3 regions of the Lysinibacillus sp. NPDC059133 genome follow, and region 1 is predicted to be linked to each of the others. Evidence: predicted binding sites of a transcription regulator. Region 1 holds the regulator's gene; each other region holds the start of a gene.
What was found. The regulator LexA, encoded in region 1, represses DNA repair genes until DNA is damaged. The targets are predictions, from matches to a motif close to CGAACATATGTTCG.
Positions count from the first base shown of each region.

Region 2: uvrB (excinuclease ABC subunit UvrB) is a predicted target of LexA. The motif match lies at 1,296-1,309, and genes of this name have one in related genera.
Region 3: ACFXN8_RS06835 (DUF6434 domain-containing protein) is a predicted target of LexA. The motif match lies at 1,731-1,744, and genes of this name have one in related genera.

Region 1 covers NZ_JBHZDH010000049.1:5,702-11,004, reverse strand. The annotation lists gene ACFXN8_RS20390 (potassium transporter) at 1-220, shown strand, start outside; gene ACFXN8_RS20385 (prepilin peptidase) at 280-1,032, shown strand; gene ACFXN8_RS20380 (gamma-glutamyl-gamma-aminobutyrate hydrolase family protein) at 1,133-1,855, shown strand; gene lexA (transcriptional repressor LexA) at 2,212-2,829, opposite strand; gene yneA (cell division suppressor protein YneA) at 2,992-3,309, shown strand; gene ACFXN8_RS20365 (YneB family resolvase-like protein) at 3,306-3,971, shown strand; partial or broken gene ACFXN8_RS20360 (hypothetical protein) at 4,331-4,432, shown strand; gene ACFXN8_RS20355 (transposase) at 4,511-5,032, shown strand.
Region 2 covers NZ_JBHZDH010000011.1:95,118-100,420, reverse strand. The annotation lists gene ACFXN8_RS08615 (ECF transporter S component) at 1-574, shown strand, start outside; gene uvrB (excinuclease ABC subunit UvrB) at 1,384-3,363, shown strand; gene uvrA (excinuclease ABC subunit UvrA) at 3,371-5,303, shown strand, end outside.
Region 3 covers NZ_JBHZDH010000008.1:119,521-124,823, reverse strand. The annotation lists gene ACFXN8_RS06850 (DMT family transporter) at 1-535, shown strand, start outside; gene ACFXN8_RS06845 (hypothetical protein) at 574-768, opposite strand; gene ACFXN8_RS06840 (hypothetical protein) at 849-1,007, opposite strand; gene ACFXN8_RS06835 (DUF6434 domain-containing protein) at 1,101-1,697, opposite strand; gene ACFXN8_RS06830 (MFS transporter) at 1,815-2,987, opposite strand; gene argS (arginine--tRNA ligase) at 3,159-4,832, opposite strand; T-box leader at 4,883-5,103, opposite strand.

The DNA.
Region 1 (5,303 bases):
AGAATTAAAACTAGTAACATTTAATGTTGATGTTGACGCATTAGACAATAAAGCAATGGTTGAGTTTATAAAAGAGATTGAAAAAATTGATCGTGTCATGAAAATTGATGCAATCGATTTCACATCAACTGGAGAGGAAGCAAAATTCCAGGAGGATGCAGATACAACCTTAAAATCAACCATACAAGTAACGACGTTCTATTATGAAGGACAACTGTAAATTAGATGGCGCGCATACTTCAAATGTATGGGCGTCTATTAGTATAGGAGGACATAAAAATGGAGATTGCTTATACAATTACTGTTTTCATATTTGGGCTCGTTTTAGGCTCGTTTTTTAATGTAGTTGGCTTACGTGTGCCCTTGAAGGAGTCCATTGTGCGTCCACCCTCGCATTGCACTTCTTGTAAGAGACAGTTGACGGCGCTTGATTTGGTGCCTGTTTTGTCTTATGTATTTTTAGGAGGAAAATGCCGTAGCTGTGGGCAAAAAATTTCTTGGATTTATCCATTGATGGAACTTATAACAGGCGTATTATTTGCCTTTGCTTATTGGAAATTAGGCTTTAGTGCAGAATTTTTCGTAGCACTATTATTTATTTCATTATTAGTCATTATTGTTGTATCGGATTTTGCGTATATGCTTATTCCTAATAAGGTACTACTATTCTTTTTGCCTTTGCTAGTTTTAGGGCGCGTCATATCGCCTTTGTCTCCGTGGTGGGACAGTATAGTTGGTGCTGTTGTAGGATTTGGCATATTATATTGTATAGCTATCCTATCAAGAGGTGGAATGGGTGGAGGCGATATTAAATTATTCTTTTTACTTGGTCTTGTACTTGGGACAATACATGCACTTCTGACGCTATTTATAGCCGCTGTGATTGGCATGATTGTTGGAATAGTTGTGTTAAAAGTACGCGGACAGGGAAGAAAAACGCCTATACCATTCGGGCCGTCTATTGCTCTAGCGGCTATTATTATCTATTTCTATGGGGATGCGTTGATGGATTGGTATCTCGGGTTTTGGTAATTAATCAGGGGTGCCCTCAATGGTTCATCGTCTTCATCAATCAGGCTTTTTCAGGCAGAGTTAATGCGAGATCAATCTTGTAGATCATGGAGGGGATAAGATGAAACCAATTATCGGTATAACAGCCTTTGTAGAGGATGATTTGTCCTCAAGATTAAATGCCGCCTACAGCAAAAGTATAATTGAGGCTGGGGGTGTTCCACTAATAATTCCGCTTGGAGTGGAAGAGGATGTAGCACAAATTTTATCGTTGACGGACGGATTATTACTATCGGGCGGACATGATGTACATCCATTTCTTTTTGGTGCAGAACCTACACCAAAATTAGGGAAGGTTCATCCAGAAAGGGATTCCGTAGAACTTTCCTTAATTGAAGCCGCCTTTATTCGGAAAATGCCGATTTTCGGAATTTGTCGAGGGATTCAAATGCTAAATGTTGCGTTTGGAGGCACGGTCTATCAAGATATTGAGAGCGAGTATCACAGTCGGAAATTAATAAAGCACATGCAACAAGCGGCACGGGGCGTTACTACACATCATGTTCATCTAACACCTGATACATTATTAACAACGATGATCGAGGAAGAAAAAATTGCGGTGAATTCATTTCATCATCAGGCAATAAACGTAGTAGCAGAAAAATTGAAAGTGGTAGCCAAATCAAGTGATGGTATCATTGAAGCGGTAGTACACGAAGATTTACCATTTTGTCTAGCAGTACAGTGGCATCCTGAGGAGCTAGCCATTGCAGGAGATGAAGTATCCAAGAAATTATTTACTGCATTTGTAAAGGCAAGTTTGAAGTTTAAGATAGAGGCATAAAACTTGATAAGCGTTTAATGGCATAGATTTTTTTACCTAAGGGCAAGATAACCTTGGTGATAAACATGAAAAAATAGAGTTAGTGTATATAAGTTGATTGGAGTGGAGGCTGGGCGACTCCTTGGGGATTAGCGGCTCATCGGACGCCCCCAGGAAAGCGCCCAGCCGGAACGGAAATCAACCCACGTTATGGAGATGAGCTGATTTAAGTAACTAAAGGCTTTGCTAGGTGTAGAAATCCATTTTAAAGTGGGTTTTTTTAATGTTTAAAATAACACTCAAAAAATAAGAAAAAGAGGTATATGCCCATTTGTGAACATAAAATCCTCTTTTTATACTGTACTATTGAGATACTTTTAATGTACACGACGATAAAGACCTACAACATGTCCCAAAATAGAAACTTGGTCTACGATAATTGGCTCCATTGTTGCGTTTTCAGGCTGTAAACGGAAATGACTTTTTTCCTTAAAGAAACGCTTTACAGTTGCCTCATTCTCTTCAGTCATTGCTACGACAATATCACCATTATCAGCAGTTGCTTTTTGTTTAACAATCACTAAATCTCCGTCTAAAATGCCAGCTTCAATCATTGATTCACCCATAATTTCTAGCATAAATAACTGATCTTCACTTGTACCATAAATATCTGGTAGTGGGAAATATTCATCGATATTTTCAACAGCAGTTATCGGAGAACCTGCAGTAACCTTCCCAACAAGTGGGACATGTATAACATGTTGCTTTTGAATAGAATCCTCTGGCTCTAGAATTTCAATGGCACGTGGCTTAGTTGGGTCGCGTCGAATCAAGCCTTTTTGCTCTAAACGAGCTAAATGTCCATGAACTGTAGAGCTTGAAGCAAGTCCAACTGCTTCACCAATCTCACGTACAGATGGTGGATACCCCTTTGTGCGCACCTCTTCTTTAATGAAATCTAAAATGGCCTCTTGTCTTTTCGAAACTTTTTTCATGATTGCTCACCTCTTTTTTCTAATCATTCTACTTATTAGTAGTATAGCAGAATGCGAACACTTAAGCAAACATAGGTTCGAAAAGTGTTTGACAAAAACGTTTGTTCGCATTATTATAAGAACGTATATTCCGAACAAACATTCTCGAAAGGGGTTATAAACATGAACTGGTTTAAAAAAAATCCACATATTACAACTTTATTAGGAGCTTGTCTACTATTTACAGCATATCTTTTTATAACAGACCCAGGCGAGGTTACATACGCTGAAATTGAAATCGAACATGGTGATAGCTTATGGTCGTTAGCCGAACAATACCGTGGTAAAATGAAGTCGGATGAATGGATTAAGCTTGTTAAGGCAGAAAATGAATTATCGAACGTACGAATTATTGCAGGTAAATCTCTAGTGATTCCAGTAGTGGGTGACGACCAACCAAACCCTATAAATTCAATTGAAATTGCGAGAAATGTAAAATGATAACTAAACAACAATCGGCTGTTGTCTATTGCCGTGTGAGTACAGAAAAAGAGACACAAAGCTCCTCGTTAGAGCGTCAGGAGGAGGAGCTAGTACGCTATGCTAAAGAGCAGGGTTACGAAGTGAAGCGTGTTTTTAAGGATAAGCATAGCGGCTATGATGTGGAACGAGAAGGTTTACTAGAAATGCTTGATTTCATAAAAGAAAAAGAAGTTACAGCATTATTTGTGCAGGATGAGACACGCTTAGGACGTGGAAATGCTCGAATGGCCGTGTTGCATTTATTGCAGAAAACTGAAACGAATGTTTTCTCTATGCGAGACGCGGGACCTGTACAATTAAATGAAATGGATACGATGCTCCTAGAAATTTTAGCAATTGTAGAGGAGTACCAGCGCAGAATCCATAATGCTAAAATACGTCGTGGCATGCGTCGTGCTGTTGAAAATGGCTATCGCCCTGAAAACAATTTATCTAATCGAGGGAATCCAAACGGTCAAGAACGCAAGGATGTACCTGTAGAGGAAATTGTAAATCTTCGTAATCGAGGTTTTACCTTTGAGGAAATCGCTTTAACACTTAGAGGTCTTGGCTTTGAGGTAAGTAAAGCTACTGTACATCGGAGATATCGGGAGCATCAAGAGGAAAGATTGCAAAAATAAAGTGACGTTTAATCAGTGGGAGTTTTGTCGTCCCGCTGATTTTTTTATTGTTAAGGAAATTATAAATCTTATACGAGGAGGAAGCTTGGTGGAATTCAATAATCGGGAATTATTAAACGCATTTTACAAGATTATTTCAGTGGTTTTTGGGAAATTCATCAAGAGAAGTCTCCCAGATCCTATCGGAAAGATATTGGGGAAACGATTCAAAAAACGATTCGATGTGGTTCAAGAAGTCTAGGCTATATTCATTACGAATGCTGGGGTTGTTCTGGTGATGCCAAATTAGTATTTATTTCTCTTGTAAAAGTTGATTTTGCAATAAATGTGGAAAGAAGTATACAGATGATTGGTCAGATAAACAACAGGAATTAGTGTTCAATGTGTCTCATAGTCGTATGGTATTTACGATTCCAGAGGAGCTTCGAAATGTGTTATTTCAGGATAGGAAAAAGTTGTAGGAGTTAAGTCGATTAGTTGCTCAAGAATTTGAATATTACTACTAAAATCGTTCTAAAAAGCGTCGACTAAAGCCCAGAATTATCACAGTCATTCATACGTTTGGGCGAGATTTAAAGTTTAATCCGCATATCCATGTACTTGTCACAGAAGGAGCGATAGAAGTCCAGCGATTAGATTGGATTCCTTACGAATATTTAAGAAAATCGTGGCAGAAGGTGGTACTAGATTCAATGAAGCTGTGGTATCCAGAGAATCTAGCTGTTCAGAATATAATCAATGAATTATATAAACGTTATACCAAAGGATTTAATGTGAATGCTGAAAAGAAGATGAAGAATGCGAAAGGAGCAGCTAAATATATTGGAGAATATCTTATACGTCCTGCCATCGCGGAATATCGGATTATTGGCTATGACGGTAAAGAAGTAATCTTTTGGTATGAAGATCATCAAACAGGAAAACGAGTAACGGTGAAACAGTTGGTATTTCGTTTTCTTTACAATTTAATACAGCGCATTCCCCCCCCCAAGCATTCATTTCCTAAATATCGAGAAACAAATAATAGAAAGGGATATTGTGCAGAGTATTCCAGAATATAAAGATGGAGAGGTTATAAAAATAGAAGAAATAGACGTTATCTGCCGTTTTAGAAATGACGCAAAAAGTAAATTAAGACGAGCGTTTACCAAAAGTGATTGATGGGTATAAAGGGTTGATCATATTAGCGGATTTACTGAAAATGTAGAAAACGAATGAGTCAAATGGTACGCTTTAATAAATTATACGAAATGGTTTTTTGTAGAAACTATTACAAAAGTTTTATATTCAGTATTGACATTCCAGAAGCTGTGTTTTTAAAATGGAATTAGA
Region 2 (5,303 bases), on a different contig from region 1:
TATGATTTTAGCATGTGTGCCGTTCTTCCTATCATTTGAGCGTAGAAAGCCCCAGCCACGGGAAATTTTAATCATAGCAGTGATGTCTGCTATATCAGTGGCAGGACGTGCTTTATTTGTTGTTACACCTGGTTTTAAGCCTGTGGCAGCTATTACAGCTATTACAGGGTTTTCACTTGGTGCGGAAGCTGGCTTTTTAACAGGAGCAATTTCTGCATTAGTATCGAATATGTTTTTTGGACAAGGTCCTTGGACACCATTCCAAATGTTTATGTGGGGAATGATTGGTTTTATTGCTGGTTTGCTAGGTAAAACTGGTATGATGCATAAAAAAATATCGCTTGTATTATTTGGAATCTTTGCAGGTGTATTCTTTTCATTTGGCATGGATATTTGGGGAACAATTTCAATGTACGGTGTTTTCAGCTGGAAAGCTTACGCGCTGGCACTAACTTCTGCCGTACCTTTTATGATAATCTATGCTGTGTCTAATGTGATTTTTTTACTATTGTTAGCTAAACCATTTAGAGAAAAACTAGAGAGAATAAAAAATAAATATGGGATTTTACAATAGATCTTTGTAGTCAAAAATTGATTATTTCATAGTCACTAGCTACAAAGGAGTGAAGATGAGAGCCCAGTAAGTGAAACAGATCCTCATTGTTAGAAACAATTATATCAACAGGCAACTTGTAAATGTGAGTTCGGTAATATACCGGACTCATTTTTTAACTTCTTTTAGCAAATCTTTCTGTGTAGTGAAAGCAAAGCGTCAGCTACAAATGTTTTGTGTAGCGAAAGCAAGGCGTCAGCTACAAATGTTTTGTGTAGCGAAAGCAAGGCGTCAGCTACAGATGTTTTATGTAACGTAAGTGAAACGTCAGTTACAAAAGTCTCCCATCCCTATAAGTGGTGAGATCCAAGCTGATCAGTTCTACCGGTAACCCGAGCTGTTATTCAAGCTAGCTGATCAGTTCTACTGGTAACCCGAGCAGTTTTTCATTCAAGCTGATCATATCTCCAAGCAACCCGATCAATTCTTCGGTCTACCTGAGCACATTTCTCCCCCTTAGATTCAATCTCCCTAGACTCCGCCTGCATAACCCTTTAATAGACCTGAACCTGACGAGCAATTCATCACCAAACAGTGAAATTCCTGCTTATATCATCCCATCCCATCCCGATTAGTTAACATTTGGAAAGGGTAATCTATTTATAGGTAGGTTGCAATTAACTATTTTGGTACATACGTTCTATAGGATTCATCACAAATATAGAAAATGAAAAAATATTTACAAACATTCGTTCGTTAAATGTTCGAAATTTTAATAATGCTATGCTAAAATATATGTATCAAATTGGTAGGAAAGGACGGGGACATGCGTGCAAACATTTGATTTACAAGCGCCATATACGCCTAATGGAGATCAGCCACAGGCAATTGTGGAATTAGTGGAGGGTGTACGTGCAGGTAAACGTCATCAAACATTACTCGGTGCAACAGGAACAGGAAAAACGTTTACGATCTCTAATGTCATTAAACAGGTAAAAAAACCGACACTTATTATGGCACATAATAAAACACTAGCGGGTCAATTATATAGTGAATTTAAAGAGTTCTTCCCTAATAATGCAGTTGAATACTTTGTCAGCTACTATGATTACTTTCAGCCAGAGGCCTATGTACCGCAGACAGATACTTATATCGAGAAAGATTCAAGCATTAATGATGAAATTGATAAGTTGCGTCACTCTGCAACATCTTCATTATTCGAGCGTGATGATGTCATTATTATTGCATCCGTGTCCTGTATTTATGGTCTAGGTTCTCCAGAAGAATATCGTGAAATGGTCCTATCGGTGCGGACTGGAATGGAAATTGAACGTAATCAGTTGCTTCGAAAATTGGTCGATGTACAGTATGAGCGTAATGATGTGAGTTTTACACGTGGTACGTTTCGGGTACGTGGTGATGTAGTGGAAATATTTCCTGCATCCCGAGACGAACAATGTATCCGCGTGGAATTTTTTGGGGACGAGATCGATCGAATTCGCGAGGTGGATGCGTTAACTGGTGAAATATTAGCGGATCGTGATCATGTAGCTATTTTCCCAGCATCCCACTTCGTTACGCGAGAAGAAAAAATGCGAAAAGCCATTGAAAATATTGAAAAAGAGTTGGAGGAGCGTCTAGCTCTTTTACGTGCAGAGGATAGATTATTGGAGGCACAGCGTTTAGAGCAACGTACTCGTTATGATTTAGAAATGATGGGTGAAATGGGCTTTTGCTCAGGTATCGAAAACTACTCGCGTCATTTAACATTGCGTGAAGCGGGGGCAACCCCATATACGCTACTTGACTATTTCCCTGATGATTTTTTACTTGTTGTCGATGAAAGTCACGTTACTTTGCCACAAGTTCGAGGGATGTATAACGGTGACCAAGCACGTAAAGGTGTGCTAGTTGAGCATGGCTTCCGTCTGCCATCAGCACTAGATAACCGCCCTTTACGTTTTGAAGAATATGAGAAACATATACATCAAGCTATTTATGTATCGGCAACACCTGGCCCGTATGAGCTTGAGCATACTCCGGAAATGGTGCAGCAAATTATTCGCCCAACTGGGTTGCTTGATCCACAAATTGAGGTACGTCCTATTGAAGGGCAAATTGATGATTTAATCGATGAGATTCAAGGTCGTATTGCTCGTAATGAACGAGTGCTCGTGACGACATTGACGAAAAAAATGTCAGAGGATTTATCAGCTTATTTGAAAGAAATGGGCTTAAAGGTAGAGTACTTGCATTCAGAGATTAAGACGCTAGAGCGAATTGAAATTATTCGCGAGCTACGTAAAGGTACTTATGATGTTCTAATCGGCATTAACTTATTGCGAGAAGGGCTAGATATTCCAGAGGTTTCTCTTGTGGCGATTTTAGATGCTGACAAGGAAGGATTTTTACGTTCAGAGCGTTCATTAATTCAAACGATTGGACGTGCCGCACGTAATGCTAATGGTCATGTCATTATGTACGCAGATAATATGACGGATTCGATGAAAAAGGCAATTGAGGAGACGAAACGTCGTCGAACACTACAAATGGCGTATAACGAAGAGCATGGCATTACACCGAAAACGATTGTTAAGAAAATTCCTGATGTTATTCGTGCGACACAGGTAGCAGAGGAAGAAGAGACTTATGTAGCGAAGGCAACAAAAGGTAAGAAGCTGACGAAGGCGGAAAAAGAGCAGTTACTTGCTTCGCTAGAAGTAGAAATGAAGGAAGCAGCAAAAGCACTCGATTTCGAACGTGCTGCTGAGCTGCGCGATACAATATTTGAATTGAAGGCAGAAGGGTGAATGGCTTGTGAAAAATACTGAAATAGTCGTGCAAGGCGCACGAGCACATAATTTAAAAAATATTAATGTCACAATTCCACGTGATCAACTAGTCGTGCTAACAGGTTTATCAGGCTCAGGGAAATCATCATTAGCGTTTGATACGATTTATGCCGAGGGACAACGCCGTTATGTAGAATCACTTTCAGCCTATGCCCGTCAATTCCTTGGTCAAATGGATAAACCAGACGTCGATGCGATAGAGGGATTATCCCCTGCTATTTCAATCGATCAAAAAACGACGAGCCGTAATCCACGTTCGACAGTTGGGACAGTAACAGAAATCTATGATTATTTACGTTTGCTATATGCGCGCATCGGTAAACCTATTTGTCCAAATCATGGCATTGAAATTACTTCCCAAACGATTGAGCAAATGGTCGATCGTTTATTAACTTATCCAGAAAGAACGAAAATGCAGTTGCTTGCCCCAATGGTAGCAGGGCGTAAGGGAACGCACGTAAAGCTACTTGAGGATTTAAAAAAGCAAGGCTTTGTTCGAGTACGTATCAACGGGGAGCTACGTGATTTAGATGATTCGATTGAACTTGATAAAAACAAAAAGCATTCAATAGAAGTTGTCATCGATCGTGTTGTGATGAAGGAAGGTGTCGCGGCACGTCTTAGTGATTCCTTAGAGACAGCATTACGTTTGGCAGATGGGCGAGTACTTGTCGATGTGATGGAACATGAGGAATTATTATTTAGTGAGCATCATGCTTGTCCATTATGTGGATTTTCAATCGGGGAGTTAGAGCCTCGTATGTTTTCATTTAATAGTCCATTTGGAGCTTGTCCAAGTTGTGATGGTTTAGGCTCGACACAAGAGGTAGATCTTGATTTAGTAGTACCCGATTGGGATCGAAGTTTATTAGAGCATGCGATAGCACCGTGGGAACCGACAAGCTCTCAATATTATCCACAGTTATTAAAGGCTGTGTGCGATCATTATTCTATCTCAATGGATGTACCCGTAAAGGATCTTCCGAAAGAAAAGATGGATAAAGTTTTATATGGTTCTGGTAAAGATAAAATCCACTTCCATTATGAAAATGAATTTGGCAATGTGCGAGATCAAATGATTGAATTCGAAGGTGTTGTACGTAATGTGGAGCGCCGTTTTAAGGAGACAACGTCTGATTACGTGCGTGAACAAATGGAAAAATATATGGCGCAGCAAGCATGTCCATCTTGTAAAGGATATCGCTTAAAGACTGAAACATTAGCTGTAAAACTAGCAGATAAGCATATTGGTGAAGTTACACAGTATTCCATTCAGGAAGCTGATACATTTTTCAAAGAGCTGGATTTATCAGAAAAGGATATGAAAATTGCTCGACTTGTTTTACGCGAAATTGAAGAGCGACTTGGCTTCCTTGTCAATGTAGGGTTAGATTATTTAACGTTAAGTCGAGCGGCAGGAACACTTTCAGGCGGAGAAGCGCAACGAATTCGCCTTGCGACACAAATCGGCTCACGTTTAACAGGTGTGCTCTATATTTTAGACGAGCCATCAATCGGCTTACATCAACGTGATAATGATCGTCTTATTAGTACACTGCAAAATATGCGTGATATTGGCAATACGCTTATTGTTGTCGAGCACGATGAAGATACAATGTTAGCGGCGGATTATCTCATTGATGTTGGTCCTGGTGCAGGTGTACATGGTGGTCAAATTGTAGCGGCAGGAACACCGCAGGAAGTAATGGAAAATGAAAAGTCATTGACGGGGCAATATTTAAGTGGCAAGAAGTTTATTCCACTACCAATTGAGCGACGCAAACCGAATGGACGCAAATTATCGATTAAAGGTGCCAAGGAAAATAATCTTCGAAATGTGAAAGCGGATATACCACTTGGCTTATTCGTTGCCGTAACAGGGGTTTCTGGATCAGGTA
Region 3 (5,303 bases), on a different contig from region 1:
AGGAATGGTCATAGCAGCATTTGGTTTGTTAATTGGCATATGGCCATCTATCACAACCAGTGAGGCTAGTGTATATGGATTAATTATTTTGGGACTAGGAATGGTATCAATGGCGATTGGAAGTGTTTATTTTAAAAAAATCAATTTAAATCTTCCGGGTATTGTCATTAATACTTGGCAAGTGTCTATTGGTGGAGTTGTTTTAATACCTATAGCTTATATTCTCGAAAAAGAAAATTTTTTTTTAAAATTGGATTATTATTTGCTTGGTTCGTTAATTTGGTTGGTGTTCATTATTTCAATCGGCACAATGTTGCTTTGGTTTTATCTGTTGAAACAGGATACGGTAAAGGCTAACAATTGGTTATTTATGACTCCAATTTTCGGATACATATTAGCTGCTGTTTTTTTAAATGAATCTATTACTATGTTTGATATTACAGCAACAGTATTTGTGGTAATGGGATTATTATTTTCAGGAAATATAGCCATCCTCCCCTATCAAAAAACTCCCAAACAGAATCCGAAGAGTTAGTTATGATTCAAGGAGTAAAAATATAAAATAAGATTTGGCTAGTGCTTTCTCCATTTTATAATAGCTTTGTTTGGTAATAACTCAGTCTTTACTTTTTTTAACACTATTGCAATTGGGCTATCAACAAGCACTTCAACTGATACTTCAACAAGCTCCTTATTTATTCTTTGATTTTGGATATGGAAAACGTGAACTTCTCGTTCTAACATTCCAGTACCAATACCCTTGGTCAAAATTATGATTAACTCATTTTTTCCATCTTTATTGATGTCCTCATAGATAATTTGAGGTGACCAAGTAGGACTTGTTGTATTTATCCAAAGGTCTTGTAAGGACACCACCTTTTAGCATAAAGGGTAACATCTGCTTTATCAGATTTTGTAATTTCCTCATATTCATTTATCATTGCTTTTGTTTTTGATAAAACGGTAAAAAGAGATATGGCAATAATTAATATAAGAACTTTTTTCATTAGAAAACACCTCATATTTAGGTGTTCTCTATAATTGTCTGTTTATTCCACTAAACTGTACCGTTAGCTCAATAAGAAAAGCTACCTTTGACTTCAGTAGCTTGATCTTAAGCTCTTGCCAACGTTAGCTGAATATGTATATTTATTGTTTCCAGGTAGTTTCTTGATTTTATTCCAAGCTTCAATCGCTTCTTCACGGCTTTTCCCTTGATTTTTCGGGTCAGAAAAAAAGTCACGAATGAATTGATTATATTCAAATTGAGGTGCAATGCTTTTCTTGTATGTAGGGTTTCTCTTCCGTTCTTCCTCCTCATCCCAAGCGTCTACGACATCGCGATAAGTTTTTCCGACATTGTTTTTAATATAGTTTTGGATATAGGTGGAAAAATGAAATTTAGGGATTACTGTCTTAAAAAACGCCCTTACATTTTGACTACAACGATGATCTTCTGTAATGACTGTATCAAGACTTAAATCTACTTGCTGTTCTTTCTTCTTCGCTATTGATTTTCTGACAGGCTTTTTAATCTCTCCCGTCTGTAGAAATATTTCAATCCTATTAGAAATCTCTATTTTAGAACCAGTAGCACTTATTCCGTTATTTCTACAAAAAGATTGTAATTCTTCCTTTAACCAATAGAAATCGTTAAAACTTTCTATACTTAATTCTTTCGTTAAATTAGGTCTCATCAATTACCTCCATATTTACTTACTCTACATTACGGAACATTTGTTCCTATTTAGCAAAAACAATCACGAAAACAACCTTTAAAAAAACATGCGCGTACATTCGCGCATGTCTCCACATTATTTTTTCTTAAGAAAAAGGATCGTAGCTAAAATGCCTAGCATTAATGTGATAAAAATTGTATAGGTAAATGTATGGTTACCTGTCACATCATAGCAATAACCGATGAGTATAGGGATAATGGCGCTTATCATGAAGCCGCCTGAAAGCACCATAGATGACCAACTATTTGCCTCTTCGTCATTTCTTGCCTCATCCAATGGTAACAATAAACCGATTGGAAATAAGCCGCTTAATACGATACCTATAATGAATACCGCAATCCATAACAAAGTTCCCGAACCTACCCATAACAACACAAAGCCAATAATGCCAAAGACCCCTAAAGAGAAAAGCCAGCCGATTCGACTCGACCATTTTTCCATTAGTATGGGGACCAAAATATTCCCAATCATTTGTACAATAGACATAAATGTTAGCATAGAGCTTGCAGCGCCAAGGGAAAAGCCCTTATCCTGTAACATCGGTGCTAGCCAGGACATCATTGAGAAGAATAAAGATGTTTGTAAGCCAAAGTAAATTAAAATGGTCCAAGCACGGACATTTCTCCACGGATTTCGTGCAACTTTTTCCGTACAACCATCTGTCTCTGGTAGCTCTTGTTTTTGGATAACCAGGAACCATATGCAAAGAGCAATGATAGCAAGCATTGCCCAACTGCCAAGCGCCATCGTCCAGCTCTCATGAAAATGATTATAAAATGGTAATGTTAGTGCAGCACTCAATGTTGCCCCTGTTCCTATGCCAAATGAATAAATACCTACCACCGTAGTAAAACGGGTCGGGAATTTTTTCTTGATATAGGCATTTAATATGGGTCCAATAAGGGCAATGGCAAATCCTGCCGCAAAGCTTGTGACTACAAGTAGTACATAACTTTCTTTTAAAAAGCGTAGCCCATTTGCTAATGCTAGGATGATTATTAAGAGCGTAATAGCTGTTTTTGTTCCGAGTTTTCTTTGTAATGGAACTGCGAATGGTGCAAAGAGTCCCATACAAAACACCGGAATAGATGTTAAAAAGCTCATTTTTGTATTTGATATATGGAGTGATTCTAAAAGTACATTAAATAGTGGTCCTATTCCTGTGACTGCTGGACGCATATTGAGCGCAACCAAGAAAATACAAACAACCACAAGTACCATGGAAACGCGCCATTGCTTTTTCTCCATTCTTTCTAAAAACCTTCTCTCTATTTATTCGGTTAAAAATTCAACGAAATTTGCTAGACCTTTGAATTCCCACTATATCCTTTTACCATTTTTTCTAGTAACGGTCAATTTCATGGACATTACTATTTGCAGGAGGTAGCTAGCATCATGTCGTAGATACGCTATTCATACTTACATATTGTTAGGTGCTGCGATGCCTAACAGTGCTAACGATTCTTTTAATACAACGGATACACTTAGACAAAATGCTAATCTTGATTTTCTTTGGCTGTCATCGACCAATACTTTATTTTGCGCATAATATTTATTAAATTGGCGCGCTAATTGTAAGGCATATTTAGCAATTTGTGATGGATCTGCTTGTTCAAAGGCGGTAGCAATTACTTTCGGAAACTGTTCCAGTAATAAAATAACAGGCCAAGCTTGCTCCCCTAAAGCTTCGAACGATACCTCGTAACTATGTTCATCTGCTTTTTCCAAAAGAGATGCAATACGAGCATACGTATATTGAATATATGGCCCTGTTTCACCTTCAAAATTCATCATGTGCTCAATGGAAAACTCAATATCATGAAGACGATCATTTTTTAAATCATTAAAAATGACCGCTCCCACACCTACCTGTTGTGCGATGCTATCTTTATGCATTAGATTTGGATTTTTTCCCTCGATATTTCGCTTCGCTGTAGCAATTGCCTCTGTTAGTACATCTGTTAATAGAACAATCTTGCCTTTACGCGTCGACATTTTTTTACCCTCTTTTAGGATCATTCCAAAAGGTACATGCTGCAAATCTTTTGCCCAAACATATCCCATCTTCTCAATGACCTTAAATAATTGGTTAAAATGAAGTGATTGTTCATTCCCTACAACATAAAATGATTTTTTAGGGTCATATTGTTGTTGTCGATAAAAAGCTGCTGCTAAATCACGTGTAGCATAGAGCGTGGCACCGTCAGTTTTTGTTATTAAGCATGGAGGCATATTGTCTATTTCAACGACATGAGCCCCCTTAGATTTCACAAGTAGCTCTTTTTCATCCAACTCTTTAACAACAGCAGCCATTTTGTCATTGTAGAACGCTTCCCCAGTGAATGAATCAAAGTCAATGCCAAGCAGTTGGTAAATGTTCTTGAATTCTTCGAGTGATGCATCTCTGAACCATTGCCAAAGAGCTAACGCCTCTTCATCCCCATCTTCTAATGCTTTAAATGCGGTACGTGCCTGTTCATTAAGTAAATCATCCTGCTCCGCTTCTTCATGGAACTTCACATAAATTTTTAGCAGTTCCTCTATTGGGGCAGCTTCAATCGTTTTTTGATCTCCCCATTTTCGATAGGCAACGATTAATTTCCCGAATTGTGTTCCCCAATCACCCAAATGATTAATGCGAATCGCTTTATAGCCGTTTTTCTCGGTGATATTTGCCAAAGCATTTCCGATCACTGTAGAACGTAAATGCCCCATAGAAAAAGGCTTCGCTATATTAGGTGAAGAAAAATCCAACACTACATTCCCTTTTGACTCCTGCTTGGTCCCGTATAAATTTTTTTCTTTTACAATTTGACTAAGGACTTGCTGTGTAATCGTTGGCTGACGGTAAAATATATTAACATACCCACCTACTACTTGAACCTCTTGTATTAAGTCACAGTTTACATTGTTTTTTATGTCGGATGCGATCGTGTGAGGGGGCTTTCTTAATTTTTTTGCTAGCGTAAAGCACGGGAATGCCACATCCCCTAAGTCCAAATTTTTCGGTTTTTCTAGTAAATTTTGAATTTCATTGACAGACAGCTCGTTGTTTAATGCTACAGCGATGCTTTTCGCGATTTGTGTATTCATGTTCATTCTCCTCTCAATTCGAAAAAAATAAAAAAGCCCCCGTCTCTAAATATAGAGACGAGAGCATAGTTATCCCGTGGTACCACTCTAGTTGCCATATAAATATGACCACTTTCCATTGTTAACGAGGTGACTCCCCGATATTCTCTACTACTAATTCGAGAATCTTCTCCAAAGTGCGTTTCATTTATGGCATCTGCATTAGGCTCACACCATCCCTAATTCGCTTTCCAGTAACTCCATAAACTACTCTCTTTATCTTAGAATTTAACTGTAATTTCAAAATATTGTATAACGGTTCCTTTTTTAAGTCAACTGTCTTTTAATTTTAAATTTACCGAATCGATTCCAATAGAACACTTTCGGTGATAGGGCATTACAAGTACACCACCAGGTACAGCTCTAAGTGTACCAATGGATGTTGGTGTGTCTAAGGACTGACGACAATTTAACATCCTAAACGGAAATCAA